DNA from 2 places in the Cupriavidus sp. DL-D2 genome. Region 2 is predicted to be linked to the other one. Evidence: predicted binding sites of a transcription regulator. Region 2 holds the regulator's gene; the other holds the start of a gene.
The links. The regulator FNR, encoded in region 2, switches genes on or off when oxygen is low (the NO sensors DNR and NnrR bind a similar motif). The targets are predictions, from matches to a motif close to TTGATNNNNATCAA.
Positions count from the first base shown of each region.

Region 1: a site for FNR is predicted at 13,225-13,238, ahead of ABDB81_RS27570 (universal stress protein). Genes of this name have one in related genera too.

Region 1 covers NZ_JBDKXK010000080.1:14,317-29,116, reverse strand. Annotated here, with positions in the region: gene ABDB81_RS27635 (ATP-binding protein) at 1-682, shown strand, start outside; gene ABDB81_RS27630 (SDR family oxidoreductase) at 744-1,487, opposite strand; gene ABDB81_RS27625 (LysR family transcriptional regulator) at 1,599-2,492, shown strand; gene ABDB81_RS27620 (hypothetical protein) at 2,731-3,477, opposite strand; gene ABDB81_RS27615 (DUF1254 domain-containing protein) at 3,790-4,830, shown strand; partial or broken gene ABDB81_RS27610 (thymidine phosphorylase) at 4,978-5,859, opposite strand; gene ABDB81_RS27605 (MBL fold metallo-hydrolase) at 6,050-7,408, shown strand; gene ABDB81_RS27600 (helix-turn-helix domain-containing protein) at 7,647-8,411, opposite strand; gene ABDB81_RS27595 (BON domain-containing protein) at 8,696-9,352, shown strand; gene ABDB81_RS27590 (zinc-dependent alcohol dehydrogenase family protein) at 9,390-10,379, opposite strand; gene ABDB81_RS27585 (universal stress protein) at 10,532-11,356, shown strand; gene ABDB81_RS27580 (universal stress protein) at 11,390-12,229, shown strand; gene ABDB81_RS27575 (universal stress protein) at 12,308-13,111, opposite strand; gene ABDB81_RS27570 (universal stress protein) at 13,299-13,793, shown strand; gene ABDB81_RS27565 (response regulator transcription factor) at 13,790-14,434, opposite strand; gene ABDB81_RS27560 (PAS domain-containing sensor histidine kinase) at 14,439-14,800, opposite strand, start outside.
Region 2 covers NZ_JBDKXK010000069.1:36,785-51,584, forward strand. Annotated here, with positions in the region: gene scpB (SMC-Scp complex subunit ScpB) at 1-380, opposite strand, end outside; gene ABDB81_RS26110 (sulfite exporter TauE/SafE family protein) at 929-1,699, opposite strand; gene fnr (fumarate/nitrate reduction transcriptional regulator Fnr) at 1,784-2,509, shown strand; gene ABDB81_RS26120 (hypothetical protein) at 2,576-2,821, opposite strand; gene ABDB81_RS26125 (FixH family protein) at 2,818-3,045, opposite strand; gene ccoG (cytochrome c oxidase accessory protein CcoG) at 3,057-4,550, opposite strand; gene ccoP (cytochrome-c oxidase, cbb3-type subunit III) at 4,602-5,531, opposite strand; gene ABDB81_RS26140 (CcoQ/FixQ family Cbb3-type cytochrome c oxidase assembly chaperone) at 5,534-5,695, opposite strand; gene ccoO (cytochrome-c oxidase, cbb3-type subunit II) at 5,700-6,350, opposite strand; gene ccoN (cytochrome-c oxidase, cbb3-type subunit I) at 6,367-7,815, opposite strand; gene ccoS (cbb3-type cytochrome oxidase assembly protein CcoS) at 7,982-8,176, opposite strand; gene ABDB81_RS26160 (heavy metal translocating P-type ATPase) at 8,177-10,744, opposite strand; gene zapE (cell division protein ZapE) at 10,877-11,974, opposite strand; gene lpdA (dihydrolipoyl dehydrogenase) at 12,072-13,496, opposite strand; gene odhB (2-oxoglutarate dehydrogenase complex dihydrolipoyllysine-residue succinyltransferase) at 13,645-14,800, opposite strand, start outside.

The sequences.
Region 1 (14,800 bases), on a different contig from region 2:
TCAGTTAGCGGCGTCCGTACTGCATGAGGTAAGCCAGCCGCTGTCGTCGACCCTGCTCTCCATCGATGCCGCAATCAGCTGGATCGACCGATCCGAGCCGAATATTGCGGAAGCTTCGTCGGCGCTTCAAGCCGCAGCGCGATGGGCGACCAAGACCAGCGAGGTGTCACAGAAGCTTCGGACGTTCATCATGAGAGCGCCAGTGCGTCCTGCAATGAATAGTGCGAACGAGATCGTTGAGGCGGTACTATTTTTCCTTGGCCCTGAATTGGCCGCCAAAGGCATACGGATCATGAAGACAATCGATCCGCATCTCGAGGTTTTCGCAGACAGAATTCAGATTCAACAAGTTCTTGGGAATCTTTTGGCAAATGGCCTTCATGCCATAGAAGGCTCGCCATCTGATATGAGGCGCGAGCTGTCCGTCGCGGTCCATGCGACCGATCCAGATTTTGTTCAGTTCGAAGTAGGTGATACCGGAGCTGGAATCAGCAGCAGCATTTCAACATCACTCTTCGATGCGTTTTGCTCTTCCAAGTCAGAAGGAATGGGCTTAGGACTAACCATTTCCAAAGCAATCGTCGAGGCGCATGGAGGGCGCATCTGGGTTACAGACAGCAATCCCAGTGGTACGACTTTCTGTTTCACGATCCCCGTGGAGAACAGCCAGCGAAGTCTCTGAACCATCGAGTGGCTGGCGGGTGGCTGCGCGTCGCCGCAGACCACCCGCCAGTGGCGCTGGCTTAGAACTCCTGCTGGGTCGGTCGCAGGACGATCTCGTTGATATCCACGTCTGCCGGTTGCTCGATGGCGTAAGTGATCGCGCGAGCGACGGCGTCGGCGGGAATGGCCATCTTGTAGAAGTCCTTCACAAACGCGGCGCTTTCCTCGTGGCTGCTGCCTTGCTTCAGTTCCGAGTCCACCGCACCGGGTGCGATCGTTGTGGTGCGGATCGCACCGCCCACTTCGTGGCGCAAGCCTTCGGAGATGGCTCGCACCGCAAACTTGGTGCCGCTGTAGACCGTTCCGCCAGGGCTGAACACCTTGATGCCGGCCACCGATGCAATGTTGATGAAGTGGCCGCTGCCTTGTTTCTGGAAGACGGGAAGTGCGGCGGCGATGCCGTAGAGAACGCCCTTGATGTTGATGTCGATCATTCGATCCCACTCATCAACCTTGGTCTCGCTGAGCGGGGCGATCGACATCAGGCCGGCGTTGTTGACGAGCACGTCGACTTTCCCGAAGGCGCTTACGGCGCTGTCGATCAGCTTGCGCATGTCGTCCTGCCTGGTCACGTCGGTCTCCACAACCTCGGCCCTCCCGCCGGCCGCACGCAATTCCGCTGCAATGGCATTCAGGCGATCCACCCGGCGCGCAGCCAGGACGACTGCCGCACCCCGCGCTGCCAGGTGCCGGGCGGTGGCTTCCCCCAGACCACTGCTTGCGCCGGTGATTACAACGACCTTACCTTCGATGTTCGCGCTCATGTCATCTCCTTTGCGTAAGAACTGAAGCGATGAGGGCAGTATCGGCGACCCAACGATTTCAGAAAATGGAAATGATATGCTTTCAGAATTCCATAAATAGGAAGCATTGGGATGCTGAACCGATTGGAGATGTTGCGGATATTTGTGGCGGCCGCCGAAGCCGGCAGCTTCAAGGATGGCGCCATCCGTCTGGGCATTTCGCCTCAGGCCGTGACGCGTGCAGTCCAGGAGCTCGAACGATTGCAGGGAGAGCTGCTGTTTCACCGGAATACGCGCCATATTCGCATCACGGCGTTCGGTGAGGCACTCGCCCAGACTGCGCGGGAGCGGCTGGCGTTGATCGATGCGATGTTCTCCCCAAGCGAAGCCAGCAAGGACAAGGACTACGCTGGCATTGTTCGCATTACCGCGCCGAAAGCGCTGGGTCGGATCGGATTGCTCCCACCGCTCTCAACCATGGCCATTGCACATCCCGGTCTGCGCATTGACCTCAGTCTGAGCGACACGCCCGCTGATGTCGTGGACGAACGTATCGACATTGGCGTGCGGTTCGGGCCCGTGCGAGACAACCGGTTCGTTGCGCGCAAGGTCAATGCGCATGGGTTTTATGTAGTTGCCGCGCCCGCCCTGATCGATCGAAGGGGGACGCCGATGCACATCCACGATCTCGAAACACTGCCAACGACGGTCATGAACGACTTGTCGACAGGCCGCCCGTGGCCATGGATGTTCTCGCAGGGACGCAAGTACACGCCATCAGCGCCAACGTTCGCCAGCAATGATTCAGAAGCGGAACTGGATGCGGTGCTGTCCGGCCTGGCATTTGGCCAGATTGCGGGGTTCATGGCCGATGAACACATCGCTGCGGGACGCCTGGTGCGCGTGATGCAACCTCTCGAGCCAAGTCCGTGGGACCTCTATGTCTACCGGCCCCAACGTGGCCCTGTAGCGCCTCGCGTGCGACTGGTGTTCGACGAACTGGTCAAATCACTGGCGGGCGCTTGAACAACAGGATTCATGAGTGGAGCCACCGGACGGCCGTGGCGACGCGTGAGGCGCAAACTGTGCGGGCGCCATGCAGGCAGACTGAATAGTCTCTGATCGACCCTTCTGAGTCATCGGCCATTCAAATGTGAATGGCCGATCTTTGTCCGGGAGCGGTCGGCGGGCTTTGGTTCGAACTGACTTAGTACATGGTCAGAGAGGAGTGCCCGGCGGTCGCCAGGCACTGTTTGCTATTGCCTCAGGGCTCGTCGTACACCCAGGTCGATCCATTCGGCATCCGGACAATGAGACGCACCTTGCCGTTGGCGTCGACAGCGGCGGCGAAGTCGGTGGGGACGCTGCTTCCAGCGGGGCCTGCGAGAGGCTTCGTCGAGCTCACCACCGTCGTGCCAGGATTGAGCCGGTAGATCGTGAACCGCCCGGCTCCGTCGACTTCCACGAAGCTGGCGGCGTCGGCCTTTCGGGCAAATGCAACCCCGCCCATGTAAATGTTTTGGACGCTGCTGTCGGCGACGTATCGGGTGATGGCAGTCGAAGCGTCCCATGCGACCGAGATGGCGCTATTGGCGGTCATGGCGGGCAGGATGATTCCGGAGTTCACCCCGCCAAAACCCGCGGCGCCCGCCTGCGTCAACCACGGCCAGGCCCATACCCCTTGGTAACGAAAACCGTCGGTGCCGATGGCCAGCGACGAACCGTCCGGCATCATGGCCAGGCTGATCAATGGCGTACCCGCCGAGCCCCCCAGTATGGTGCCGCCGGCATAGCCCGACTGGACAAGGCCGCCTCCGCAGTCATACCCATAAAACAAGCCGCCGCCGGACATGATTACCATATCGAACAACGGGGTCACGGCGCCGCAACCTTGCAGGGAATAGGCCTGCACGGGCTGGGTGGCATCCACCGGATACGCGTTGACGCTGAACATTCCTATGTCCGGGCTGGTCTGCAGCACGATCTGGTCCTGGGCCGGGTCAGTCGACATGGCGCGCCAGAGCCGGCTCGACGCGGCGGGCAGCGAGCCGGCGGGCTCAACTGGCGCGGAGCCGGGTTGGCCAAACCGCTCCAGCCGGGCGGGCTGGACGCCATCGGCGCGTCACCGATCCGTTGCCGAACTTCTTCGAGCCGGGCCAGAACGGCACCTCTCCGCTGCAAACCGGTTATTGGCTCGAGGTCGCCTGCGGTGTCGAGATCGCCGCCGAAGATGGTACGGTCGGATCGAGTGTCCACGACTTGCTTATTGATGCATTTGTCTGCCACTATCGGACTGTCTTCACCCATCCGTCTCATCCGTCCCATGCCATTCGACTTTATTCGAACCGTACTTGCGACGGTTGCCGCAGGCGCTCTGACTTCCGTTCTGTCCGGCGCCGCTCTGGCGCAGGGCAGCGTTCCGGTGACGGTCGACAACTTCACCCGCGCGGAGACGGACAATTACCTGGCAAGCAATGCCAAGGTGGCCGGTGGACTCGGCAAGTTCCATCATTCGCGGGAACCTGCCTCAGTCGAGAACCAGACCGTCATCCGGATGAACCGCGACACGCTCTATTCGTTCGCGGTTCTGGACTTGGCGGCCGGTCCCGCCACAGTCACCCTGCCCAACGCGGGCAAGCGCTTCATGTCGCTGATGGTGCTCAATGAAGACCATTACGTGCAGTTCGTCGCGTACGACAACAAGCCACGCGCGATCACGCAGAAGAACATGGGAACGCGGTATGCCTTCGTGGCCGTCCGCACCCTGGTGGATCCCGCGGACCCCAAGGACCTTGAGGCGGTCCACAAACTGCAGGACGCGATCAAGCTTGACCAAAAGAACACCGGCAAGCTCGAGTTGCCCAACTGGGATGAATCCAGCTTGAAGGAGGTTCGCAACATCCTGCTCGCCCTGGCCAAGCACTCGGGCTTCGACCGCTCCTTCGGCAGGAAGGATCAGGTCGACCCCATCCACCACCTGATCGGCACGGCCGCCGGCTGGGGCGGCAATCCGGACAAGGACGCGAGCTACGCCAGCTTCACGCCAGAAAAGAACGATGGCAAGACCATCTACAAACTGACGGTGCCACGCAACGTTCCGGTGGATGCGTTCTGGTCGGTCAGCCTGTACAACGCCAAGGGCTTCTTCGAGAAGAACAACTACAACGCCTACTCGGTCAATGACGTCACGGCCAAGAAGAACGCGGATGGTTCGGTGACTGTCCAGTTCGGCGGATGCGACGGCAAGATCCCGAACTGCCTGCCCATCGTCGAGGGCTGGAACTACACCGCACGGATGTACCGACCGCGCCAGGAAATCCTGAAAGGAAGCTGGCAGTTCCCCAAAGCTCAAGTGGTCCGATAGCAGCAAGAAGCAGCGCCATGTTGCTTTCTGCTTCGACGTCCGCACGGGACACGAAGCCGCCGGATCGGATGTCCTGCAACGGCGGGCCAGGGACTGGCAGCAGCCGAACAGATGCCTATTGCCGAAGGGCCGCTCGTGGCCGTTCTGGGCCTCCAGCGCCGGACCGATGCCACGACCAACTGGCTGGGCTCCGTCGGTATGCACCATCATCACGTGCAGTCCGAACGCCGCCGCCACGCGTTGCATTAAGGATTCCAGGCGCAACAGGTCGGCTTCGGAACGCACCTTGGCCGTGGGCCCCACGGGGACATCGATCAGCACATGCGTGGCCCCGGCAGCCACCTTCTTCGACAGGATCGACGCAATCAACTGGGCGTCGCTGTCTATATCCAGGGCCCGTTCCACACGAATCATCACGTCGTCGGACGGACTCAGGTTCAATGCGCCGCCCCACGCGAGCGCGGCACCCGTGCGTCCCACGACGCGCCGCAGCTCGTGCACGTCCAGTGTCACTCGCGTCAGGGTTTCCGTGGTGTCCGCCGTGCCCGCTGGAGATGCGATCGCGCGTGAGGAGGTCTTGGGAATTGTCAGCCCGGCGGCGGCCACAATTGCCCCGATGATTGGCGTTGTGCGATTGCCCGGCAGCCCGCCCACGCAATGCTTGTCGGCCACCACCCCGCGGTCCCAGCGCAATTGCTCCCCTGTGCCGATCATCGCGCGGGTCAAGCCGATAACTTCCTGCTCGTTCATTCTGCCGCCCGCGCAGGCCGCAAGGAAGGCCGCGATCTGCATTTCCGTGTAACGCTCGCCAGCAATGTCCGTGACGATGCCGGCCAGTTGTGCGTCGTCGATGACCAAGCCATGAATCTTTGCGCGGACTGCGCACATTGATTCCAGGGCTGGCGCGTGCGTGACCTCGACCGCATCGCCTTCACGGGCGCCCAGTTCCCCTGCAGCGCTCGCCGAGAGGCTGGCTTGGTGAGTATGCAGCAGCGGGGAACCCACCAGGTTCAGCGTGGCGATCAGTGTGCAGGACATGGATCACAGCCATCGCCGCTGCGAATGTGCGGCGCAGGCATTTCTGGATGCGAAGTGCCCGGACGTTGATGGAAATCAAGCTACCGCCCTGCGTGCGATCCATGCTGAAAATACTGCTGCGCGCTGTGCGCACCGCAAGGCATCCGGTTGGCGATGGCGCGGCATGGACAGGGAGATATCGATGAAAGTGCAATGTCTGGGCGCCACCGATACGGTGACTGGCTCCAAGTACGTCGTGGATACGGGACGCGTCCGCGTGATGGTGGATTGCGGCCTGTTTCAGGGATTCAAAGCCCTGCGCCTGCGTAACTGGGATGCGCTGCCGGTGGATCCCGCCAGCTTGCACGCGGTGGTGCTGACCCACGCGCACATCGATCACAGTGGCTACCTGCCTCTGCTGATCCGCAACGGATTCCGCGGGCGCGTGTACTGCACGCTGGGTACCGCGCAATTGTGCGGCGTATTGCTTCCCGACTGCGCGGCGCTGGCCGAGGAGGACGCGGCGTATGCAAACCGAAGAGGGTTCTCGCGTCACGATCCGGCAATGCCGCTGTACACGCGCGCCGATGCCGAGCGCGCGGTGCATCGCCTGGAGGCAGTGCGATTCGACACACGCGTACCGGTGGGCCCGGACATCGATGCCGAGTTCAGTCACGCCGGCCACATCATCGGCGCGTCCAGTGTTACCTTGCACATCGACGGGCAGCGCCTGGTGTTCTCCGGCGATCTTGGGCGATTGAATGACTCGGTGATGCGCGCACCCGCCTTCCTGAAACGTGCCGACTGGCTGTTCGTGGAATCCACATACGGCGACCGGTGTCATCCCGACGTGGATCCCATCGACGCACTGGGCGACATCGTCAGCCGCACGATCGACAGGGGCGGCACGCTCGTGATCCCGACGTTTGCAGTAGGCCGTGCGCAGTCGTTGCTGTACTGCCTGTACCGGCTCAGGCAGTTGCGCCGGCTGCCGGACGTGCCCGTTTATCTGAACAGCCCCATGGCTATCGCGGCGACGACGATCTTTGCCCGCCATGTCTCGGAACTACGCATTGACGAGGCAAGCTGCGCGGGCGCTTGCAACATGGCCAATGCCGTGACCAGCACTGAGGAATCCATACGCCTGAATTCGGACCACAGTCCGAAGATCATCCTGGCAGGCAGCGGTATGGCTACTGGGGGGCGCGTGGTGCACCACCTGGAAGCGTTCGGCCCGGACCCGCGAAACACCATCCTGCTGTCCGGATTCCAGGCTCCCGGCACGCGCGGCGCTCGCCTGTGCAGTGGCGCCAAGCAAATCCGGCTGCATGGCAAGGACATCGACATCCGCGCCGAAGTGGCTCAAATCGAGAATCTGTCGGCCCATGCCGATAGCGACGAGTTGATGACCTGGCTGAAGGGGTTCGAGTGTCCGCCGCGTCAGACGTTCGTCGTGCATGGCGAGCCAGCGGCCAGCGACGCGTTACGCCAGCGCATCGAACACGAGCTGAAGTGGCGAGTGACGATGCCCGAGTACCGGCAGAAGTATTTGCTGGAGTAGGGGAGAAACAAGTAAATGCCACCCGATAAAGTTGCGAAACGAAAATCGCGGCATTTACTTGGAATGCCACATCTGGAGTGGGTGCCACGGCACTAGCGCGTAGCGCGCATAATTCTTCGAGCTTGGCCAGCACGAGACCAAGAGCCACGGCGCTGTGCGGCTGTGGCACGTTAGTGGGCGAGTTCGATCACGCCGGGCCGGCGGCGTGCCGGCGTGGGTCGTGCGCGCTGCGTGACGCTCAGACCTGCGCCAGCGCATCCAGATCGAAGATCTCGATTTTCTTGCCGTCCACGCGGATCAGCCCCTCGCGCTGGAAGCGCGAGAACGTACGGCTGACCGTTTCCAGCTTGATGCCCAGGTAGCTGCCAATTTCCTCGCGCGTCATCCGGAGTGTGAAAGCATGTGCCGAGTAGCCCCTGGCGCGCAGGCGCCGCGAAACGTTGAGCAAGAAGGCCGCGACCCGACGCTCCGATGGCATGCCCGACAGCAGCGTGGTCTGGCGGGATTCGCGCACGATCTCCTGGCTCAGCAGTTTGTGCAATTGATGCTGTACGCCGCGCATGTCGCGGCAAAGCTGTTCCAGCGGTAAGAACGGGATCACGCACACGGTGCTGTCTTCCAGTGCAATGGCATCGCAATCGTATTGGTCACTGGAGATGGCACTTAGCCCGAGCATGTCGCCCGGCAACAGATAGCCCGTGACGTGCTCGACACCTTCCTCGTGGCCTGCTACGACCTTGAACGATCCTGAGCGCAGCGTATAGAGGCACTGGAATTTGTCGCCCACGCGGAATAGGTAGTCTCCACGATGCACCGTGCGCCACCGTCCGATGATCGACTCGAGTCGGGGCATGTCATCGGTGTCGAGTTCCGCCGCCAGGCAGAGCGGCCGCAGGCTGCAATGGACACATCTGGGTGTCTGGGCCATGAACTGCGCTGGCGCGTAGGGTTCAGGGTAGGGCGGAGGCACGACCGTGCGAAATTCTACTGCTTGGTGCTGCATGTCATCCCCTTTTGCTGGTCGATTCGCTGGCTGCATGCCAGCGTCAGTATTCGGTGTCTCCCGATTTGCCTGAAGTATTGATCACGGCCGGTTCGGCCGAAATCAGCCGTGGCTGAGAGGCGGGTCAGATTGTTCTGGGGGCGTGTCAGGAAAACCTGACACGCCCTTGCTCGTGGAATGGGCGCCGCCGCGCCCGGTGCGGCCTTGCGCCAACGCAAAGCCGCCCGTCGAGTTACGCCTAGAGTCACTGAGAGGCAGGACGCGGATAGGCAAAGGAGGGAATGATGAAAAGCGATATTCAACTAAAGCAGGACGTGCTTGACGAGCTAGCCTGGGACCCGGAAGTCGACGAACGAGAGGTGGGGGTGCAGGTGAAGGATGGCATCGTCACGCTCAGCGGGAATCCCCGTTCATTCCACGCCAAACGTTGCGTCGAGCGGGCTGCGCGACGCGTGGCGGGTGTACGCGCACTTGCCGTGGAATTGGACGTGGTGCTGCCGGGTGATGTTGTGCGAACCGATGCCGATATCGCGTGGGCCGTCGAAAACGCTTTGTCCTGGAATTCAGTCGTGGCTGCTGGCCAACTCGGCGTGGTAGTGGAGCGTGGCATGGTGACGCTTTCGGGCGAGGTCGACTGGGACTATCAACGTCGTGCCGCCGCCGATGCGGTGCGCCTGCTCAATGGTGTGCGAGGCATCGTGAATCAGATTGTGCTGCGGCCCCGAACCAGCGCGCCCGACGTGCAGCGGCGCATCGAGGACGCCTTGCACCGTCAGGCAGCGCAAGATGCGCGACATGTGAAGGTCGTCGTCAAGGATGGCGTGGTTACCCTGTCGGGGCATGTCACGTCGCTGGCCGAACGTCAGGCGGCGTTCAACGCCGCGTGGAGCGCTCCCGGCGCGACGAAGGTCGTAGACGACATCCGGGTGCTGCCGCAGTAGCGGTGCGGTGGTGCGGGGCCCCCGCGCCATCGCCCGATCAGATGCGAAGGACTGCGGCGCCAACAAGCCGTCCTGCGCGCATGTCTTCCAGCGCCTTGTCGGCATCGCGCAGCGGATAAACCGTGGTGTGCACCTGAATTGGAAGGCTTGCGGCCACGTTCATGAGCCCCACACCATCTTCGCGCGTGAGGTTGGCAACGGATACGATGCGCCGCTCTTCCCAAAGGTGCCGATACGGAAACGACGGAATATCGCTCATGTGGATGCCGCCGCATACGACCACGCCTCCCTTGTCCGTGGCTCCCAGTGCAGCGGGTACCAGCGAGCCGTCCGGTGCAAAGATCAGGGCGGCGTCCAGCAAGGCTGGTGGCGGGTCCAGGCTGCTGCCTGCCCACACCGCGCCGACTTGAGTGGCCAGCGCCTGCGCCGAAGTATCGCCGGGTCTTGTCATGGCATAGACCGTGCGGCCCTGCGCCACGGCGATCTGCGTGACAATGTGCGCGGCCGCGCCAAAGCCGTAGATGCCAAGGCGCTGCGCGTCTCCAGCCATGCGCAGCGTGCGGTAGCCGATCAGGCCGGCGCACAGCAATGGCGCGGCCTGCGTGTCATCGTAGGTGTCTGGAATCGGGAAGCAATAACGCGCGTCTGCCAGCACGTATTCCGCGTAGCCGCCGTCGCAGGTGTAGCCGTGGAACAGCGGCGCGTCGCACAGGTTCTCGCGCCCGCTGGCGCAGAAGCGACAGACGCCGCAGGTATGGCCCAGCCACGGCACGCCCACCCGGTCGCCGAGGGCCACCCCGGCCGCGCCTTCGCCCAGCTTTTCGACGCGACCCACGATCTCGTGGCCTGGGATCAGCGCCGGCTTTGGATGAGAAAGATCTCCGTCGATCACATGCAGGTCCGTGCGGCATACCCCGCAGGCCAGCACGCGGATGCGCACCTGGCCGGCACCTGGCGTGGGCACAGGCACGCGCTGCGCGTCGAGCGTGTGCCCGTCGAAGATCATGGCCTGCATGCTGGCATCCATGTAGCGTTCCTTGTCGTGCTTACCCGCGCAACGGCGGGTTAGATCGATCGTCGCATCCGCTACGCGCTATGACTTGATCTGGCGCAAGTGTCGCAATCCTGCACTGATTACCTTTGACTGTAGTCGGTGCAACAGCGTACGAGGGCATGGCGATGGCTTACAAGACAGTACTGGTGGATCTGGCTGACGATGGGGCGACTCAGGCGCGGCTGGATGCGGCATTTACCCTGGCGGCGAACGCCAATGGGCGCGTGATCGGACTCAGCGCCACCGGACCGATGCTGGATCCGTATCGCAGCGCGGGCTCGGAGGCAATGCGCTATCAGGCCATGCGTGCCGACATGTTGCGCGGTGTGGAGCAGGCCGGTACGCAGGCGCTCTCCGATGCCTGCGCGCGCCACGGTACGCCGACTGATTACATGCACCTTCTGGTGGAGCAGGATGCCGGCTGGGCGCTTGCCGCGCATGGCATGGCCAGCGACATCATCCTGCCCGGCCTGCCGGGCGCGCCCAGCGACCTGCCCGTTTTGATGGCGTCGGCCGCCGAGTATGCGCTGGTGAACGCGGGGAGGCCTTTGCTAGTGGTACCGGCCCAGGCGCGGCTGTCGACGATCAATACCGCCGTGGTGGCGTGGAACGGCAGGCGCGAGGCAGCTCGCGCGCTCAGCGATGCGCTACCGCTGCTAAAACGCGCCAATCGCGTGATCCTCGTGGTGGTGATGGGTAGCAAGGGGCTCTGGCAGCACGGCGACGGAGAACTGCTGCGCTGGCTGGGCACGCACGGTGTCCGTGCGACGCTGGCGGTGGAAGAATCGTCATCGGTCGCCGGTTGCCTGCTGCAGAAGGTGCTGCGGGAATCGGCCGACCTGCTGGTGGCTGGCGGCTACGGCCATTCAAGGCTTGGTGAGCTGATGATCGGCGGCACGACCCGCACGTTGCTGAACAACACGCCAGTGCCACTGCTCATTTCCCACTAGGCGGCCGCGCCGCAGAGGCCAGAAGATCAAGCCATGCTCGCCTATCCCAGCATCTTCGTGCATATAGACGCCAGCTCGCGCGCGATGCTCCGCGCGAAGTTGGCCGTGCAAATCGCCATCGCCCAGCGTTGCCGCCTGATAGGCGTTTGTGCCACGTTTGCCGCCGATCCACAGTGGTTCTATCACGTGGGGCACGCCGCCACCGTTCTGCAGGAGGATCGGGCCCGGCGTGAGCGCCAGCACGAAACGCTGCAGCAACGATTCGAGTCGACGGTATGGCGCGAGTCGGCATCTGCGGAATGGCGCAGCCTGCATGGCGACCCGGTGCGTCAGACGCTCAGGGAAGTCAAGGAGGCCGGACTCCTGGTGGTTGGGCAAATCGATGCCAGTGAACCCGAGACCGTGGTGGCGCCACAGTTTCTCGAATCGATCATTCTGGAGTCGGGTCGGCCCGTCCTGGTGGTGCCCTACGCTGGGCCGGCGCTGACCGTGGGCCGCCGCGCGCTGGTGGCGTGGGATGGCGGCAAGGAATGCGCCCGTGCCCTGCACGATGCATTGCCGCTGCTGGCAGGTGGCACGGTGCACCTGCTCCATGCCAATCCGACCCAGCACGTCACACGCGCCGATGCGGCGCCACTTGAAGTCGCGTGCCGTGTGCTGCGCGATGTGGGCGCCGACGTCAGCACCGAGTGCGAACCCGGTACGAGCGATGCTGCCATAGGCGACCTGATATTGTCGCGCGCCGCCGATGTGCAAGCCGACCTGCTGGTCATGGGCGCGTACGGGCACGGACGCTTCCGCGAACTCGTGCTTGGCGGCGTGACCAAGACCATCCTTACTTCGATGACAATCCCCGTGCTGCTGGCACACTGAGACGAGCCACGCTACGTTTGCGAATCTGCTGGCTCCTCGGGGTTCCAAAGGACGCGGGCAGCGTCGGCACGCGCATCGCTAGCGTGCGAACAGAGCCGGGATTGTGGATTGCTCGAGCAGGGTGCTGGCGATGCCTCCCAGCTTGCCGACTGCTTTGTCGCTTGCCGGCGCGCCGCAAACCAGCAAGTCGGTGCGGGCCGTCCGCGCGGTGGCCAGCAAGGCGTTGCCTGGTGACGCATGTGCATCGCCCCTAAGTCCGATCAGACAGGCGCGAACGCCCCGCCGCGCCAGCCACGTCAGCGCGTAGCTGGCCGGCGCCAGATTGGTGTGGCGGTGTCGGGAGACGGGGATGCAGCAAACAAGCGCGACATGCTGCGCGCGGCGCAGGAGCGGCAGCGCGTCGCGCATCGCACGCGCCGATTCGCGCGTGCCACTCCACGCCACCATCACGCGCGGATAGGGCCACGCCTGCGTGGGGGCGGCGTCGTGCGTCCGTGGAATAACAAGAACCGGTGGTCCGGCCTCCAGGATCGTGCCTTCGGCAAAAGGGGGTGTGTCAACCAGGCGATGGGCCTCGCCAGCGCACGGCTGGCTGACGATGATCAAGTCAGCCAGGCGGCCTTCGCATTGCATGGCTTCCAGTGACGTGCCTTCTCCCACGCGCCAGTCCACGGCAATGGGGGCGCCTGCCGTCGCGGTTTCGAAGGCCACGCGGCTAGATTCGCAATCGGCAAAAAACGCCGCGTCGGGCGTCAGGCCGCGCTGTGGCAACAGGCCCACAAGCGTTGCAGGCAATGCACAGGCCAGGGCGACGGCGTGGGAGAGCCGGGCCGTGGCGTGCGTTGACGCATCCACGTGGACCACGATAGCTGAGATCTCCATCCGCACCCTCGCCAGTGCCTCGACATTGGGCACGCGTCAAATCTATGTCATGACGTGGGAGAACCGTTGCGAAAAGTCAAACGAGAGCGGACTGAGTCGATCGATCAAAGCCGTTGCGGCAGATCAAGTGCGATGGGTTTAGGCGTCCTAATCTCGAAAGCACGATGACCCAAGCGGAGTCCCGATCATGTACGAAAGAATCCTGGTGGCGGTGGATGGTGGCGATTCGGCGGACTTGGCAATGTCGCAGGCCATCGGCATGGCGCGCGTATGCCAGGCTGCGATCAAGCTGCTGTACGTGGTTGACGATAGCGAATTGTTCGATGCCGCGGGTACGACTGATACCGCCAAGGTGCTGAGCCAGCTTGTGCGGGGTGGCGAACGGGCCTTGGACCTGGCCGCCGAGCGATGCTCTCACGCCGACGTTACCTGTATCAAGGAACTCGTGGAGCGTCCCCTTGGCCGCGGCAACATCTCGGAGACCATTGTCGAGCGTGCAAACTCCTGGCCAGCCGACCTGATCGTTATGGGTACGCATGGGCATCGCGGCTTGCGGCGGGCCATCATGGGTAGCGTGTCCGAAGGCGTGCTGGCGCAGACCAACAAGCCCGTGCTGCTGATTCGCGCGCCGGCCAGCACACAGCCGCCACACCTCGCAGGTAAGTCGAATGACAGGTACTAGGGCGGTGATTCTCCGGGAAACAGGTTCGCCTCGATGGCGTAGCGCACCAGCGCGGCGTCGCTGCGAAGCTGGAGTTTATCCAGCAGTCGCATCTTGTAGGTGCTGATGGTTTTCGCGCTCACGCACAGGGCCTCGGCGATTTCCGTCAGCGATTCGCCATTGACGATGCGCCGGTACACCTCCAGCTCGCGGTCGGACAGGCTGGCATGCGGTGCATCGGTTTGCTCCTGCACGCCGAGCGCCAGCTTTTCCGCCATCTCGGGGCTGACATAGGTGCCGCCCGTGGCCACCTTGCGCAACGCCGCGATCAGGTCATTGGCGGCGCTGTCCTTGGTCAGGTATCCGGCCGCGCCAGCCCGGAATGCGCGTACCACATACTGCTCCTCTGCATGCATGGTCAAGACCAGCACCCGGCTGGCCGGATACTCGGTGCGGACATGCCGCACCAGCTCAAGGCCGCTGCGCCCTGGCATCGACAGGTCCAGCAGAATCACATCGGGCGTGGTCTCGCGCAACACCTGTGGCACTTCGGAACCCTTGGCGGCTTCGCCCACGACCTCGACGTCGTCCTCGCGCTCCAGAATATGGCGCAAGCCGTTGCGCACCACGGCATGATCGTCGGCAATGACCACTCGTATCATCGGCTTACTCCGTCTCGGTGGCGCGCATGGGAAAGCGCAGGCATAGCTCGAATCCTTGCCCAGGCGCGTGCGTCAGCGCCAGCGTTCCGCCAAGCAGACGGGCTCGTTCGCGAATGCCAAGCAGTCCGAACGAGCGTCGCGTGCGATCGCGTAGCGCGCCGTCCCAGCCATTGCCGTTGTCGCGCACGCGGAGCACGTGTTCGCCGGCCTGCCGGTCCAGGGCGATCCACACGCGATTGGCCTGTGCATGGTGCACGACGTTGTTCAGCGCCTCTTGCACGATTCGGAAAACCGCCGTCGCCTCCTGTTCGTTTACGTCAAGATGATCGGGGGCGCCTAATTCGATCGTCAGGCCGTAGCGGCGGC
Region 2 (14,800 bases):
TCCTCAAGCTTTTTGACGACTTCCGTACTGACCGTCACTCCGCGGATTTCTTCGATGTCGCCACGCGTCACCGGCTGGCGATACGCGATGATCGCCAGCGTTTCCATCACCGCGCGGGAATACTTGGGCGGCTTTTCCGGATTGAGCCGGTCGAGATACTCGCGCATTTCGGGCCGGCTCTGAAAACGCCAGCCGCTCGCCAGCGCCACGAGTTCCACGCCACGCCGTTGCCAATCGTTCCGCAACTCTTCGAGGAGCACCCGGATCGTGTCGGCACCGACATCGTCGGCAAACAACCGTCGCAGATCACCGACGCGCAACGGTTCCTGCGCACAGATCAGCGCGGTCTCGAGGACGATCTTCGCCTCTTGGGTATTCATGTGATTGTGTGCAGCCTGTCTTTGCACCTGCCCCCGGACGAATCCCGGGGCACTGGAGATTGCAGATACAGCGAGGCCAATGCCATCGCCATCTCGTCGCGCAGACGGTCCACGCTGGTTTCAGCGCCGCCGTGCACCTCGTTCTTTGCATCGAATTGCCGGGACTGTCCGGCAGGAGATCGTCCAGGGCCGGCAGCCATCACCGGTCGACGGACCTCTTGCGTCGCGCCTCCCCTTCGGGGCGGACATTCGCCTGGGCCAACGCATGACCAAGACGGCAAGAAACAATCGGATATCGGCTCAGGAAACTTCGCCCTGACCCGGCGTCACCTTCCACACCGCCGTCGGCCTTTTAACCAGATCTTTTGAACCGGATGGACTGTGGGGATGGTTCCGGCATGCAACAGCATGGCCAGAAACCCTGGGCGGGCATCCCTGATGAGAGAAACCGCCCCGGCGACGCCTCGTGCATGACGCGGCGCGATACCGTGGTTCTCGCGATTGTATGGCATTACCGCCGGATACCGCAACCCGGGGCTGTGGCCGATTCAGAACACCACGCAGAATCCGGCGTGCGCAAGGGTCTCCGGAAGCCATACGGCGCGGGCCACCCCCAGCAACCCGAAACCCGCCACGAGCAAAGCTGAAACGGTGCGAACCCACCGCTTGCGCGACCACTGCCGCAGGTAACCGGATAACCCCGAGATCACCAGCAGATTCGGCAAAGTACCTAGTCCGAAGGCTCCCATGACGAGTGCGCCCGACGAAGCATTGCCCGCCAGCAGCGCCAAGCCGAGCGCACTATAGATCATTCCGCAGGGCACCATACCCCATACAAGACCCATGCCGAATCGGTGCATCGCTGACGGCACTGCGGCAGGACCGCCATGCAACCCCTGAGTCGATCGAACGTGCCGCAAGAGCTTGGCGACGTGCGAAGCGATCCGCGCGACAAAACGTTCCACGGCACCCATGCGCATCTGCCAGCCGAAAAGCAACCACAATCCGGCCATGATCAGCAACAGGCTCCCCACGCCGAACAGCCATCGCTGCAATGGCAGATAGTCGTGCGCCCACGCCGCCGCACCCACTGCACCGGCCAATGCGCCGAGCAACATGTACGTCGTCACCCGGCCCGCATGCATGACGCAAATCGACATCCACCAGTGCCGTCTAGAACGGTGCAAGAACGAGACCGTCTGTTGCACTTGCTGCGGATTTTGTTCGACTGCAATAGCAATTCCTCCACACATCGCCGCGCAATGCACACCGCCAAACAGGGCAATCAGAAAAACGCTTAAAAGCACGCCAAATGGCAACTGTTCCTCGCTTCCGCGTCACTCCACGCTGTAAAATGCATGCATCGCGCCCTCGCTGCAAGCGCATTCAAACGAGCACTTCAATTGCTGACTTCCATCCCCGTTACCGAGATGTCGCCACGCTGCTCCACGTGTGCCATGGGCCAACTCTGCCTGCCCGTGGGCATGTCGCAGCAGGACCTCGTAAAAATGGACACTCTCGTGCAGGAGCGCGTGCGTGTCCACAAGGGCGAAACGCTGTATCGAATGGGTGAACCGCTCTCCGCGGTCTACGCCATTCGTTTCGGCACGCTGAAAACCCACGTCACCATGGAGGATGGGCGTACTCAAATTACCGGCTTCCATCTTCCGGGAGAAGTCATCGGCCTCGATGGACTCGGCGAGATGCAACATGCATCGGATGCGACCGCCCTCGAGGACGCTGAAGTCTGCGTCGTGCGGTTCGACGATCTGCAATCGCTGTCGAATCATCTGCCTTCGCTGCAAGGTCAGTTCCTGCGACTTATGAGCAAGGAGATCTCGCAGGACCAGGTCATGCTGATCACGCTTGGCTCGATGCGTGCCGAAGAGAGACTCGCCGCCTTCCTCGTCAATATGTCCGAGCGCCTCTCCGCACGCGGTTATTCCTCCACGGAGTTCGTGCTGCGCATGAGCCGCGAGGAAATCGGCAGCTATCTCGGCCTCAAGCTCGAAACCGTCAGCCGCCTGTTCTCCCGGTTCGCGGAAGCTGGCCTGATCCAAATTCGTCAACGGCATGTGAAGATCATCGACATGGCTGGCATCAAGCAGGTCTATAGTCGCTCCTGCTAGGCGCCATCCTGCTGCAAGACCAGAGCCGCACAGCATCACGCTGTTGCGGCTTTTTTTGCGAAATTGCTATTCGAGTTCATCGGTATCGCTGAGCCTGCCCGGCATCGTGTAAAGCGTGAGACCGCTGGACAGTGCGCAGAACAGCCACGCCAGCAGAAAGCCCACGGTGTAGATCGCCTGCCTCGAAGCCTCCACCGGTTGGCCGAAGAAACTGATGTCTCCCGGGTCGACAACGGAAAACACTACCGCCGTAGCCGCGCCACCCATCAGAAACGCTGGCCACAGTACCCACATCAGCCAGCGCAACCTCATGGATGACTCCCTTGTTCCGTGGCGCTTCCGACATCGGCTTTCTCGACGACCAGTCCATGGCGGGTGGCATCGCGCACAGGGACGTCCGCATGTGTGCTGGCCAGCCAGATCGTGATACCACAACCCACCATCGCCAGCATCGGGCCGGCCATCAAGATCCACGGCCACGGCTCCTTGTACCAGGGTCGAACGGCATGGGGAGGCTGTTGGGGGCGCTGAGCCATTGCATCTCCTCTTACAAGTTGCGGGGAACGATAAAGCTTGTGCTCTGACGGATCTGCGACCGGCGTTGCGACTCGGTTTCCGCCGTGACCGTCACGTCGATCTTGTGGGTACCTTGCCTGGCGTCTTCGATCGGCACACGGATGCGAATTGGCAACAGCCGGTTCGACGTGGGATCTAGAGTGCTGGCCGTCTGGTCATACTCGACGGTGAGCCCTTTCATATCGTAGCCATCTACCTTCACATCGATTGTCACTGGTGACTCGGTGGCATTGATCAACTGCAACCGGTACACGTTCTCGACCCAGCGTCCATCCACCTCGCGACCAAGCGCTCCACGGTCTCGAATGATGTCGACCTTCAGCGGCGTGCGCATCGCCAGCGACGCGGCAAAGCCACCCATCAGTGCCAGCCAGATCACCATGTAGATCATGGTGCGAGGCCGCACCAGCCGCTTGCGGGCCTCGGCAATGGACAACGCCGATCGCATGGCATTCTCGGAGGTGTACCGGATCAGCCCGCGCGGGTACTCCAGCTTGTCCATGACCTGATTGCAGGCGTCGATACAAGCTCCGCATCCAATGCATTCGTACTGGAGGCCGTCCCGGATATCGATCCCCGTCGGGCACACCTGCACGCAGATGCTGCAGTCCACGCAGTCGCCCAGGCCGGCGGCACGGTGATCCAGCTTCCGCGAGCGGCCGCCGCGCGGCTCACCACGCCCCACGTCATAGGTCACCACAAAGGTGTCGCGGTCCACCATCACGCTCTGGAAACGCGCATACGGACACATGTACTTGCAGACCTGCTCACGCATGAAGCCGGCGGCGCCCCAGGTAGCGAACGCATAGAAAAGCATCCAGAATGCCTGCCACGGCCCCAGTGACCACTGCAGTATCTCGCTGCCAAGCTCCCGGATCGGCGCGAAATAGCCGATGAATGTGAAGCCGGTCCAGAGGGCGATCAGGATCCAGAGCGTATGCTTCGTCGTCTTGATCCTGAACTTGCGCAAACTCCATGGATCGCCATCGAGCCGGATGCGCGCGATGCGATCACCTTCCACACGCCGCTCGATCCACATGAATATTTCCGTGTAGACCGTCTGAGGACAAGCGTAGCCACAGAAGAGCCGGCCGGCGATGGCGGTGAACAGAAAAAGTGCCAGCGCCGAAATGACCAGGAGCACGGCGAGATAGATCACGTCCTGCGGCCAGAGCACAAGACCGAAAATGTAGAACTTGCGTGCTCCGAGGTCGAACAGAACGGCCTGCCGGTCGTTCCATTGCAGCCAGGGCGCACCGTAGTAGACCAGTTGCGTCAGGATGACGAGCCATACGCGCCAGCTCGAAAACGCGCCTTTCACCGAGCGCGGGTAGATCTTGCGGCGCACCTCGTACAACGCTTCTTCCGTTGCATCGTTAGCGGTCTTGGGCGGTGGCGCGGGGCGCCATCCCCGAGTCTCTGAGACCTCGGGTCCTTCAGGAGGGGATTTCAGGGGCGCATTCATGGGACTAGCCCTAATGCCCCGGTCAGCGCCGTCGCTGGCCGGGGCGGTTTGTCATTGCCCGGCTGCTCCGGCCGCAGCGCTGGAGGTACTGGAGAGTCCCCACACGTAGGCAGTCAGCATCCGGATACGCTCCGGCGTCAGGATTTCTTCGTGCGCTGGCATGTGGCCGTTGTGGCCCTTCAGGATGGCATCGACGATCGCGCCTTCCGAACTGCTGTACAGCCAGACGTTATCGGACAGGTTCGGCGCGCCCAATGCCTGGTTGCCTTTGCCTGTGCCACCGTGGCACGCCGCACAGGTCGACTTGAACGTGCTTTCGCCGCGCGATGCCCGGATCGGGTCGTAGGCCAGCCCGGACAGCGAGCGCACATACTGCGCGGTATCGCCAGCCAGCTTTGCGTCGATGACGCCAGTCAGCGGCGGCATCACGCCATTGCGCCCCTTGGTGATCGATTGCTGGATGGTGTCGGGCTCACCGCCATACAACCAGTCGTTGTCGGTCAGGTTGGGAAAGCCGCGGCTGCCACGCGCATCGGATCCATGGCACTGCGCGCAATAGTTGAGGAATAGTCGCTGGCCGATCTCGCGCGCCTCGGGGTCGGCCGCCACCTGCTTGACATCCATCTTCAGGTACTTGGCGTAGATCTGATGCTGCATGCGCTCGGCGGCCTCGCGGTGCGCGGCCAGCTCCACCTGGGACGAGGTCTTCAGCACGCCAGGATAGGCGCCCAGTCCCGGAAAGAGGATCAGATAGCCCAGTCCGAACACGCAGGCCAACAGGAACATCCACATCCACCAGCGCGGCAGCGGATTGTTCAGCTCGCGTAGGTCGTCATCCCACACGTGGCCCGTGTCGTCGGAGGTGCTGACGCCCTTTGGCATCTTGCGCTGGGAGAACAGCAGCCAGACGCACCAGGCAATGCCGATCAGCGCGATGGCCGCAATGTAGTGGCCCCAGATATCGGAGATGAAATCGCTCATGGTTACGAATTCCGCCTTGGATTGTTATCTTCGTCAGGCAAGGCAAAGGGCAGCATCGCCGATTCCTCGTTGGCGCCCTTGCGCCCCGCCGACCATGCCCACCAGCAGATGGCCAGAAATGTCACCATCGAAATGACAGTGGCAATGGCAGTGATGATCACCATGGCTTCACTCCTTCGGCGCCGCTTCCACGCGCACATTGCGGCGGTTCAGGCCCAGACCCTGCAGGTACGCCACCATCGCGTCCTCCTCGGTCTTGCCCACCAGATCCTCCGGTGCCCGCTCGATTTCCGCATCGGTGTACGGCACGCCAAGCCGTTGGAGGGCCCGCATACGCGGCTGCACCGAATCGGTCGGCAACGGCGTCTTCTCGAGCCACGGATAGGACGGCATCACCGATTCCGGCACGACATCACGCGGACTGCGCAGATGGATGCGCTGCCAGTCGTCGGAGTAGCGGCCGCCTACGCGCGCCAGATCAGGACCCGTGCGCTTGGAACCCCACAGGAACGGGTGGTCATACACCGACTCTCCTGCCGTCGAGAAATGGCCGTAGCGTTCCGTTTCGGCCTGCAGCGTGCGAACCTGTTGCGAATGGCAACCCGCACAACCCTCGCGGATATAGATATCGCGGCCCATCAGCCGCAGCGGCGAATACGGCGTGATGCCGGGATCGGGCTTGGTGGTCGAGTGCTGGAAGAACAGCGGTACGATCTGCACCAGGCCCGCAATACTCACGACGATGATCGTCGCGACAATCAGCCATCCGACGTTCTTCTCGAGCGTCTCGTGACGAAAGAAACTTTGATTCTGAGACATCGTTCTATCCTCGCGATCAGTGGGCGGAAGCCGGCAGGCTGGTCGGAATCGGCGCATCGACGGCAGGCTTGCCAACGATGGTGCGGACGACGTTGTAGGCCATGACGAACATCCCGGCCAGGAAGCAGATACCTCCGAGCAGACGGATCAGGTAGAACGGATACTTGGCTTTTACGGCTTCGACGAACGCATAAGTCAACGTGCCGTCCGGCTGCGTGGCGCGCCACATCAGGCCTTCCATCACGCCAGCAATCCACATCGAGGCGATGTACAACACCACGCCGATGGTTGCGATCCAGAAATGCCATTCGATCAGGCGGACGCTGAACATTTCCTTCTGCCCGAACAAGCGCGGAATGAGGTAATACAGGGAGCCGATCGAAATCATCGCCACCCAGCCGAGCGCGCCGGAATGCACGTGGCCGATCGTCCAGTCCGTGTAGTGAGAAAGCGCATTGACGGTCTTGATCGACATCATCGAGCCTTCGAAGGTCGCCATGCCGTAGAACGAGAGTGCGACAACGAGGAACTTGAGAATCGGATCGGTGCGCAGCTTGTGCCAGGCGCCGGACATGGTCATGATGCCGTTGATCATGCCGCCCCAGGATGGCGCGAGCAGGATCAGCGAGAACACCATGCCAAGCGATTGCGCCCAGTCGGGCAGCGCCGTGTATTGGAGGTGATGGGGACCCGCCCACATATACGTGAAGTTGAGCGCCCAGAAGTGGACGATCGACAGGCGGTAGGAATAGATCGGGCGCTCGGCCTGCTTCGGAATGAAGTAGTACATCATGCCGAGGAAGCTGGTGGTCAGGAAGAAGCCCACTGCATTATGGCCGTACCACCATTGGATCATCGCGTCCTGCACGCCTGCATAAGCGGAGTACGACTTCCACATCGACGCCGGCATCTCGATGTTGTTGACGATATGCAGGATGGCGATGGTCAGGATATAGGCGCCGAAGAACCAGTTGGCCACATAAATGTGGCGGGTCTTGCGCTTGACAATCGTGCCGAAAAAGACGATGGCATACGCCACCCAGACCAGCGTGATCAGGATGTCGATGGGCCATTCGAGTTCCGCATACTCCTTGGAAGTCGTAATGCCCATCGGCAGGGTGATCGCGGCGGCGATGATGACAAGTTGCCAGCCCCAGAACGTAAAGGCGGCGAGCGGTCCGCAGAACAGCCGCGCCTGGCACGTACGCTGAACCACGTAATACGACGTGGCAAACAGTGCGCTACCGCCGAAGGCGAAGATAACGGCGTTGGTGTGAAGTGGACGCAGACGGCCGAATGACAGCCACGGCGTATTGAAATTCAGTTCCGGCCAGATCAGTTGCGCCGCAAGCAGAACGCCTACGGCCATGCCGACGATACCCCAGACCACGGTCATGACGGCAAACAGCCGCACCACGCCATAGTTGAAGGTGTCGACGCGTGGAGACGCGGTGGTGACAGCCATTCAGACCCCCAAGCTAAGAAAGAATAAACCTATTGACGGTGTGACTTTAGAAAAACGGCACGGCCATCGTCTTGACTTCGATCAACACAACCGCATGTCCGGAGAACCGAGCGCAAATAAGTTGGTCTGTTGCGCCCACGCTGTCCCAGGCACTTTCCCAGTGCCTCTAAGACTTGTCCGACCCGCGCGACGAACGCCCGATACGAGTCAAATCCGCCGGGGTATCGTTGTCGAGAAGAATGGCTTCGCCGGGACGCTCCAGATCGTCGTACTGGCCGGCATGCAAGGCCCACCACAAGGCACCCGCGATCAACGCGGCGAGCACCAGGCTCATCGGCACCAGCAGATACAGCGTTTCCATTCAAGACTCCCGAGGCCGCGTCGCGGTGCGCACGCGCAATAGTCGCCAGGCATTCGCCACCACCAGTAGCGAGGACAGCGACATGCCGATGCCAGCCATCCATGCGGTGACGAAGCCCGTTGCGGCCAGCGGGATTGCGACCACGTTGTAGGCAAATGCCCAGCCCAGGTTCTGGCGGATGACGCGGCGCGTTCGGCGCGCGACGGCAATAGCCGTGGCAATCTCCGCGATGCCGCCATGAGTCAACACCGCATCGGCGCCGGCCTGCGCGAGCGGGGCACCGCCACCAATTGCGATCGATACCTGGGCCTGCGCCAGCACCGGCGCATCGTTGATGCCGTCGCCAACTGCCAGCACTACCGCGCCATTGCGCTGCAGTGCGCTGACATACTCACGCTTGCCCTCAGGTGTCACGGCGCCTGCCGCAGTTGCTATCTGGAAATGCCCGGCCCACCAACGCACCGCCGCATCCGTGTCGCCGGAAACGAGGTGGCAGCGCACACCGAGCGCTTTTAACTGGCACAGCAGCGCGGCGGTCTGCGGCCGCTCGACATCGGCAAGTCGAAAGCATCCGAGGATATTGTGGGTATCGCCAAGCCAGACTTCGGTTGCGCCGGGGTGTCCGGCATCCAACCGCGCGACGCCCCCATTGACATCGCCTGACAAAACCGCTACGAATTCTCGACGACCGAGACGCACCTTACGGCCATCGACTGTTGCCTCCAGCCCCTGCCCCGGTACGTTGCGCAGATCTGTCACTGTCAGTGAGGCATCGCCGGCCGTGCCCGCCGGCTCGGCAAATGCCCGTGCGATCGGATGTTCGCCGCCACGTTCGAGGGTCCGAGCGATCTGCGCGCAGCCCGCCGCATCGAGATCGCCGAAAGTTTGCGTTTCGACGAGCGCGAATCGTCCCTCGGTCAACGTGCCTGTCTTATCGAGCATCACGTCGGTGACGCTCGCCAGCGTCTCCAGCGCATGAGCGCGCGTCAACAGCACGCCCCGCCGCGATAACGCCGCACCGGCCGCCGCCAGCGCCGCCGGCGTAGCCAGCGACAGCGCACACGGACAACTCACCACCAGCACTGCCACTGTCACCAGCACCGCACGCGACGGATCGATCCAGACGGCCCAAACCAACCCTGTTACGGCTGCCATCAGCAGCAGCAGCCCCACGAACCATCCGGCCACCCGATCCGCCAGTTGGGCGAGCCGTGGCTTGTCAGCGAGCGCGCGGTCCAGGACTGCAACGATCTCGGCCAATCGCGTTTGCGCACCGATCCGGTCAATGCTCACTTCCAGCGGACTCGCGGCATTGAAGCAACCTGCCAGCACCGCATCGCCTATTTCACGCGTCACCGGGCGCGCCTCGCCGGTCAGCATGGATTCATCTATCTCGCTCGCACCGGCCACCACCACACCATCGGCAGGCACGATCTCGCCGGCCTTGACCCGAATCCGGTCACCGGGCTGCAGCCGTGCCACGGGGATGCGCTCGCCCTGCCCGCCACCATGGGCGATACGCTCGCAGGTAGCGGGAAGTTGCCGCGCGAGCATCTCGGCACCACTGCGCGAGGCCTGGCGCATACGCAATTCCAGATAGCGCGCCAGCAGCAGGAATGCCACGAACATCGTGACCGAATCGAAATAGACTTCTCCGATGCCTCGCACCGTTGCCACGGCGCTGGCGAGGAAGCCGGCAGCAACGCCAATCGCCACGGGGACGTCCATCCCCATATGTCGCTGCCGCAGCGCACGCCAGGCTCCTGCAAAGATTGGCGAGGCCGAATAGAAGACCACCGGTAGCGTCAGCGCAAAGCTGGCCCAGCGCATCAACTGAAGTTGGCCGGGATCGATGGTCGCTTCATGCGTGTAGAGCGGCCACGCATACATCATCACCTGCATCATGCCGAGCATCGCCACGGCCATGCGCATCAGCAAGCCGCGCCGCTCGCGACGATCCTGCCGATCCGTGCGCGACACCTCGAACGGCCAGGCCGTGTAGCCAATGTCCGCCAACCTGCCAAGTAGTGCCGCCACACCCTGCGATGCCGCGCGCCAGCGCACGACAACGCGGCGTGTCGCCACGTTCGCCACCACCGACTCCACGCCTTCCAACTGATTCAGATGCTGTTCGATCAGCCACGCGCAGGCCGCACAACGAATGTTCTCTGGCGCGAGCGTAATCTCGCAACGCCCGTCGCCCAACTCGCGAACGAACTGGCCGCGCAACTCGGGCGTGTCGTAAGCCGCCCAAATTGGCTCGGCCTCACGCCGGGCCTCGGCATCGAGTGGGCGGGCAAAGCGGGTGATGTCGCGATAGAGGTGGCCAAAACCGGCCGCATGGAGCGTCTGCGCGAGCGTCTGGCAGCCTGCGCAACAGAAGACGCGTTGTTGCCCTTCGATAGGCGCGACTAATGGCGCGGCATCATTGAGAGGCTGGCCACAGTGAAAACAGTCGGATGCAGAATCTGAGGAGGTCGCCGTCGAGTGATTGGTGCCGACGGGAAGGCTCGCAGCACTGGCTACGGAAAGAGATGGCGCGAAGGGGGCAGGATTTATCGACGGCATGGCGCGCTTTTTTTACCCAACGGATATTAGGTAAAAAAAACTCACCCTGCGTTGATGCAAGTCAAGTCAGAAACTACCGGGGCGGATTCTCCCGCCACCGGTTTCCCACAAACAACAGCGGGCTTCCAGAGGTCAGGTCAGCGACGTGTCCATCACGCGTCGTTCCGACTCCAGGTATTCGCGCGACTGCATCTCGATGATTCGCGAGACCGTGCGATGGAATTCGCTGGCCATCTGCCCTTCCGTGTAAAGCTCGTCGGCGGGGACCTCGGCCGATATCAGCAGCTTGACCTTGTGGTCGTAGAAGACATCGATCAGCCAGGTGAAGCGGCGCGCCTCAGAGGACATACGCGGTGTCATCTTCGGCACGTCCGACAGGATCACGGTGTGGAACTGCGAAGCGATTTCCAGGTAGTCGTTCTGTGAACGCGGACCGCCGCACAGCGTGGCAAAGTCGAACCAGACCACGCCATTGGCCTTGCGCAGCGATTTGATTTCGCGATGTTCGATATGCAGTATCGGCGATTCGTCGGCCGTACCTGCAATAGACGTGAAAGCATCGCGCAGCGCAGCGCTGGCCTCGCGGCTGAGCGGCGTGTGGTATGCATCTACCTGCTCCAGTGCGCGCTTGCGGTAGTCGATGCCGGCATCGACGTTCAGCACATCCAACTTGGTTTGCAGCAATGCGATAGCTGGCAGCACGCGATCACGGTGCAGGCCGTCCGGGTACAGCAAGTCCGGGCGATAGTTCGAAGTCATCACGAACTGCACGCCGTTGTCGAACAGTTGTTGCAGCAGCCGGTGCAACATCATGGCGTCGGCCACGTCGCTGACGTGGAACTCATCGAAACAGATCAGTCGGAAGCGTCGTGCAATCCGTTTTGCCAACTCGTCGAGCGGATCGGGCCTGCCGCGTAATTCTTCGAGTTCGCGGTGTACCTCGCGCATGAACTCGTGAAAATGGAGTCGCGTCTTGCGCACCACGGGCACGCAGGAATAGAAGCTGTCCATCAGGAAGGACTTGCCGCGCCCTACCCCGCCCCACAGGTACACGCCCTTGGGCACGTCAGGATGCACGAGCCACTTTTTCAGCGTATTGTTGCGGCGGCTTTTGTAGGCCACCCACTCGTCGTAGCATTGCTGCAGCCGCGCCACGGCACGCAGTTGCGCCTCATCGGACTGATAGCCGCGCTGCTTGAGTTCGTGCTCGTAAAACTCGGTGACGTTCATCGTGGGGGCCTACGAAAATTCTGATGCTTGCAAAGCGAAAACGGCGCGCCGCAGAAATCGCGGCGCGCCGGGGTTCACCGGAAGGTGAACGGATGCATTACATATTCAACTGACGCTTGTCGACAGCCAGCGCAGCTTCGCGCATGACTTCCGACATCGACGGGTGCGGGTGGCAAACGCGGCCGATGTCCTCGCTTGCTGCCTTGAACTCCATCGCCACCACGGCTTCGGCGATCAGGTCCGAAGCGTTCGCGGCCACAATGTGCACGCCGAGGATTTCGTCGGTCTTGGCATCCGCCAGCATCTTGACGAAGCCGTCAGCAGCGCCCATGCCCAGCGCACGGCCGTTGGCCATGAACGGGAACTGACCGGACTTGTAGGCACGGCCTTCGGCCTTCAGCTGTTGCTCGGTCTTACCGACCCAGGCGATTTCCGGGAACGTGTAGATCACCCACGGCACCGTGTTGAAATCGATGTGCGGCTTCTGGCCAACGATACGCTCGGCCACGGCCACGCCTTCGTCTTCCGCCTTGTGTGCCAGCATCGGGCCACGCACCACGTCGCCAATTGCCCAGATGCCCGGCACCTTGGTCTGGCAGTGGTCGTCCACCTCGATGAAACCGCGCTGGTCCACACCCAGGCCAACAGCTTCCAGGTTCAGGTTGTCGGTGTTCGGCACACGGCCGACCGACACGATCAGACGATCCACTTCGAGCGTCTGGTCCTTGCCGTCCTTGTCCGTGTAGTTGACAGTGACGTTGTCCTTGCCGGTCTTGACTTCGTTGACCTTGACGCCGAGGTTGAACTTCAGACCCTGCTTGGTCAGCAGCTTCTGGGCTTCCTTGGCCACGCCTTCGTCAGCGGCGCCCAGGAATGCGGGCAACGCTTCCAGCACGGTCACGTCGGCACCCAGGCGGCGCCACACCGAACCCAGTTCCAGGCCGATCACGCCAGCGCCGATCACGCCGAGCTTCTTGGGCACCGAGTCGTACTTCAGTGCGCCTTCGTTATCGCTGATCAGCTTGTTGTCGACGGTGATGCCCGGCAGATGACGAGCCTTCGAACCCGTGGCTACGATGACTTGCTTGGCAGTCAGTGTCTCGCCGTTGACTTCCACCTGGAAACCTTCGGCAGCCTTGCCTGCGAACTTGCCGTAGCCCTTGAACAGCGTGATCTTGTTCTTGCGGAACAGGAACTCGATGCCCTTGGTCATCTTGCCGACGATGTCGTCCTTGCGCTTGAGCATCTTGGCCACGTCGACCTTGATGTCGCCCACGGTGATGCCGTGGTCAGCCAGGTGGTGCGAAGCGTTCTCGAATTCTTCCGAGGAAGCCAGCAGTGCCTTGGACGGGATGCAGCCCACGTTCAGGCAGGTACCGCCCAGGCGGGCTTCGCCCTTGGGATCGTCGTAAGCGTTGCCTTCCAGGCAGGCCACGTTCAGGCCCAGCTGGGCAGCGCGAATGGCGGCGATGTAGCCGCCGGGGCCGGCGCCGATCACCAGCACGTCGAATTGTTTGCTCATGGGAATTATCTCTTTGGCACGTCATGCCCGCCGCAGGTTGGCGACCATCCGGGCACATCGCGATGGCGATGCGCTCGCCGGGTCCCCACGCCGAAGCGTGGGGACGACGACAAACGAAAGACCAGGGTCTGTCTGGGGATAGGACCGATTACAGGTCCAGCAGCAGGCGTGCCGGATCTTCCAGCGCTTCCTTCATGGCCACCAGGCCCAGGACGGCTTCGCGGCCGTCGATGATACGGTGGTCATAAGACATGGCCAGGTAGTTCATCGGACGGATCACGATCTGGCCGTCTTCCACCACGGCGCGGTCCTTGGTGGCGTGCACGCCCAGGATGGCCGATTGCGGCGGGTTGATAATCGGCGTCGACAGCATCGAACCGAACGTACCGCCGTTCGAGATCGAGAACGTACCGCCGGTCAGCTCTTCCAGAGACAGCTTGCCGTCACGGGCCTTGGCACCGAACTCGGCAATCTTCTTCTCGATGTCGGCCAGGCTCATCTGGTCGGCGTTGCGCAGGATCGGCACCACCAGGCCACGCGGCGAACCCACGGCGATACCGATGTCGAAGTAGCCGTGGTACAGGATGTCGTTGCCGTCGACCGAAGCGTTGATGATCGGGTACTTCTTCAGCGCGTGCACGGCGGCCTTCACGAAGAACGACATGAAGCCCAGCTTCACGCCATGTTCCTTCTCGAAGCGATCCTTGTACTTGTTGCGCAGATCCATCACCGGCTTCATGTTCACTTCGTTGAACGTGGTCAGGATGGCGTTGGTCGATTGCGACTGGATCAGGCGCTCGGCGATACGGGCACGCAGGCGGCTCATCGGCACGCGCTCTTCCGGGCGATCACCCAGCGCAGCGAAGTCCACCTTGGCTGCCACTTGCTGCAGCGCGGGCTTGGCCGCGGCCGGTGCCGGAGCAGCCTTGGCAGCCGGGGCAGGAGCCGAACCAGCGGCCAGCACGTCACCCTTGGTGATGCGGCCGTCCTTGCCGGTGCCGGCAACCTGCGAAGCCGACAGGCCACCTTCGGCCATCAGCTTGGCAGCCGACGGCATGGCGATGCCGCCAGCCGTAGCGGCTGCGGGGGCAGCAGCGGCCGGAGCCGGTGCAGCTGCGGCGGGTGCCGGAGCTGCAGCTGCCGGGGCCACGGCGCCAGCAGTGGCTTCCGTGTCGATCTTGGCGATGATCTCATCGGCCACCACGGTGTCGCCGTCGTTCTTGATCACTTGCGACAGCACGCCAGCCGACGGGGCCGGCACTTCCAGCACAACCTTGTCCGTTTCGATTTCAATCAGGATTTCG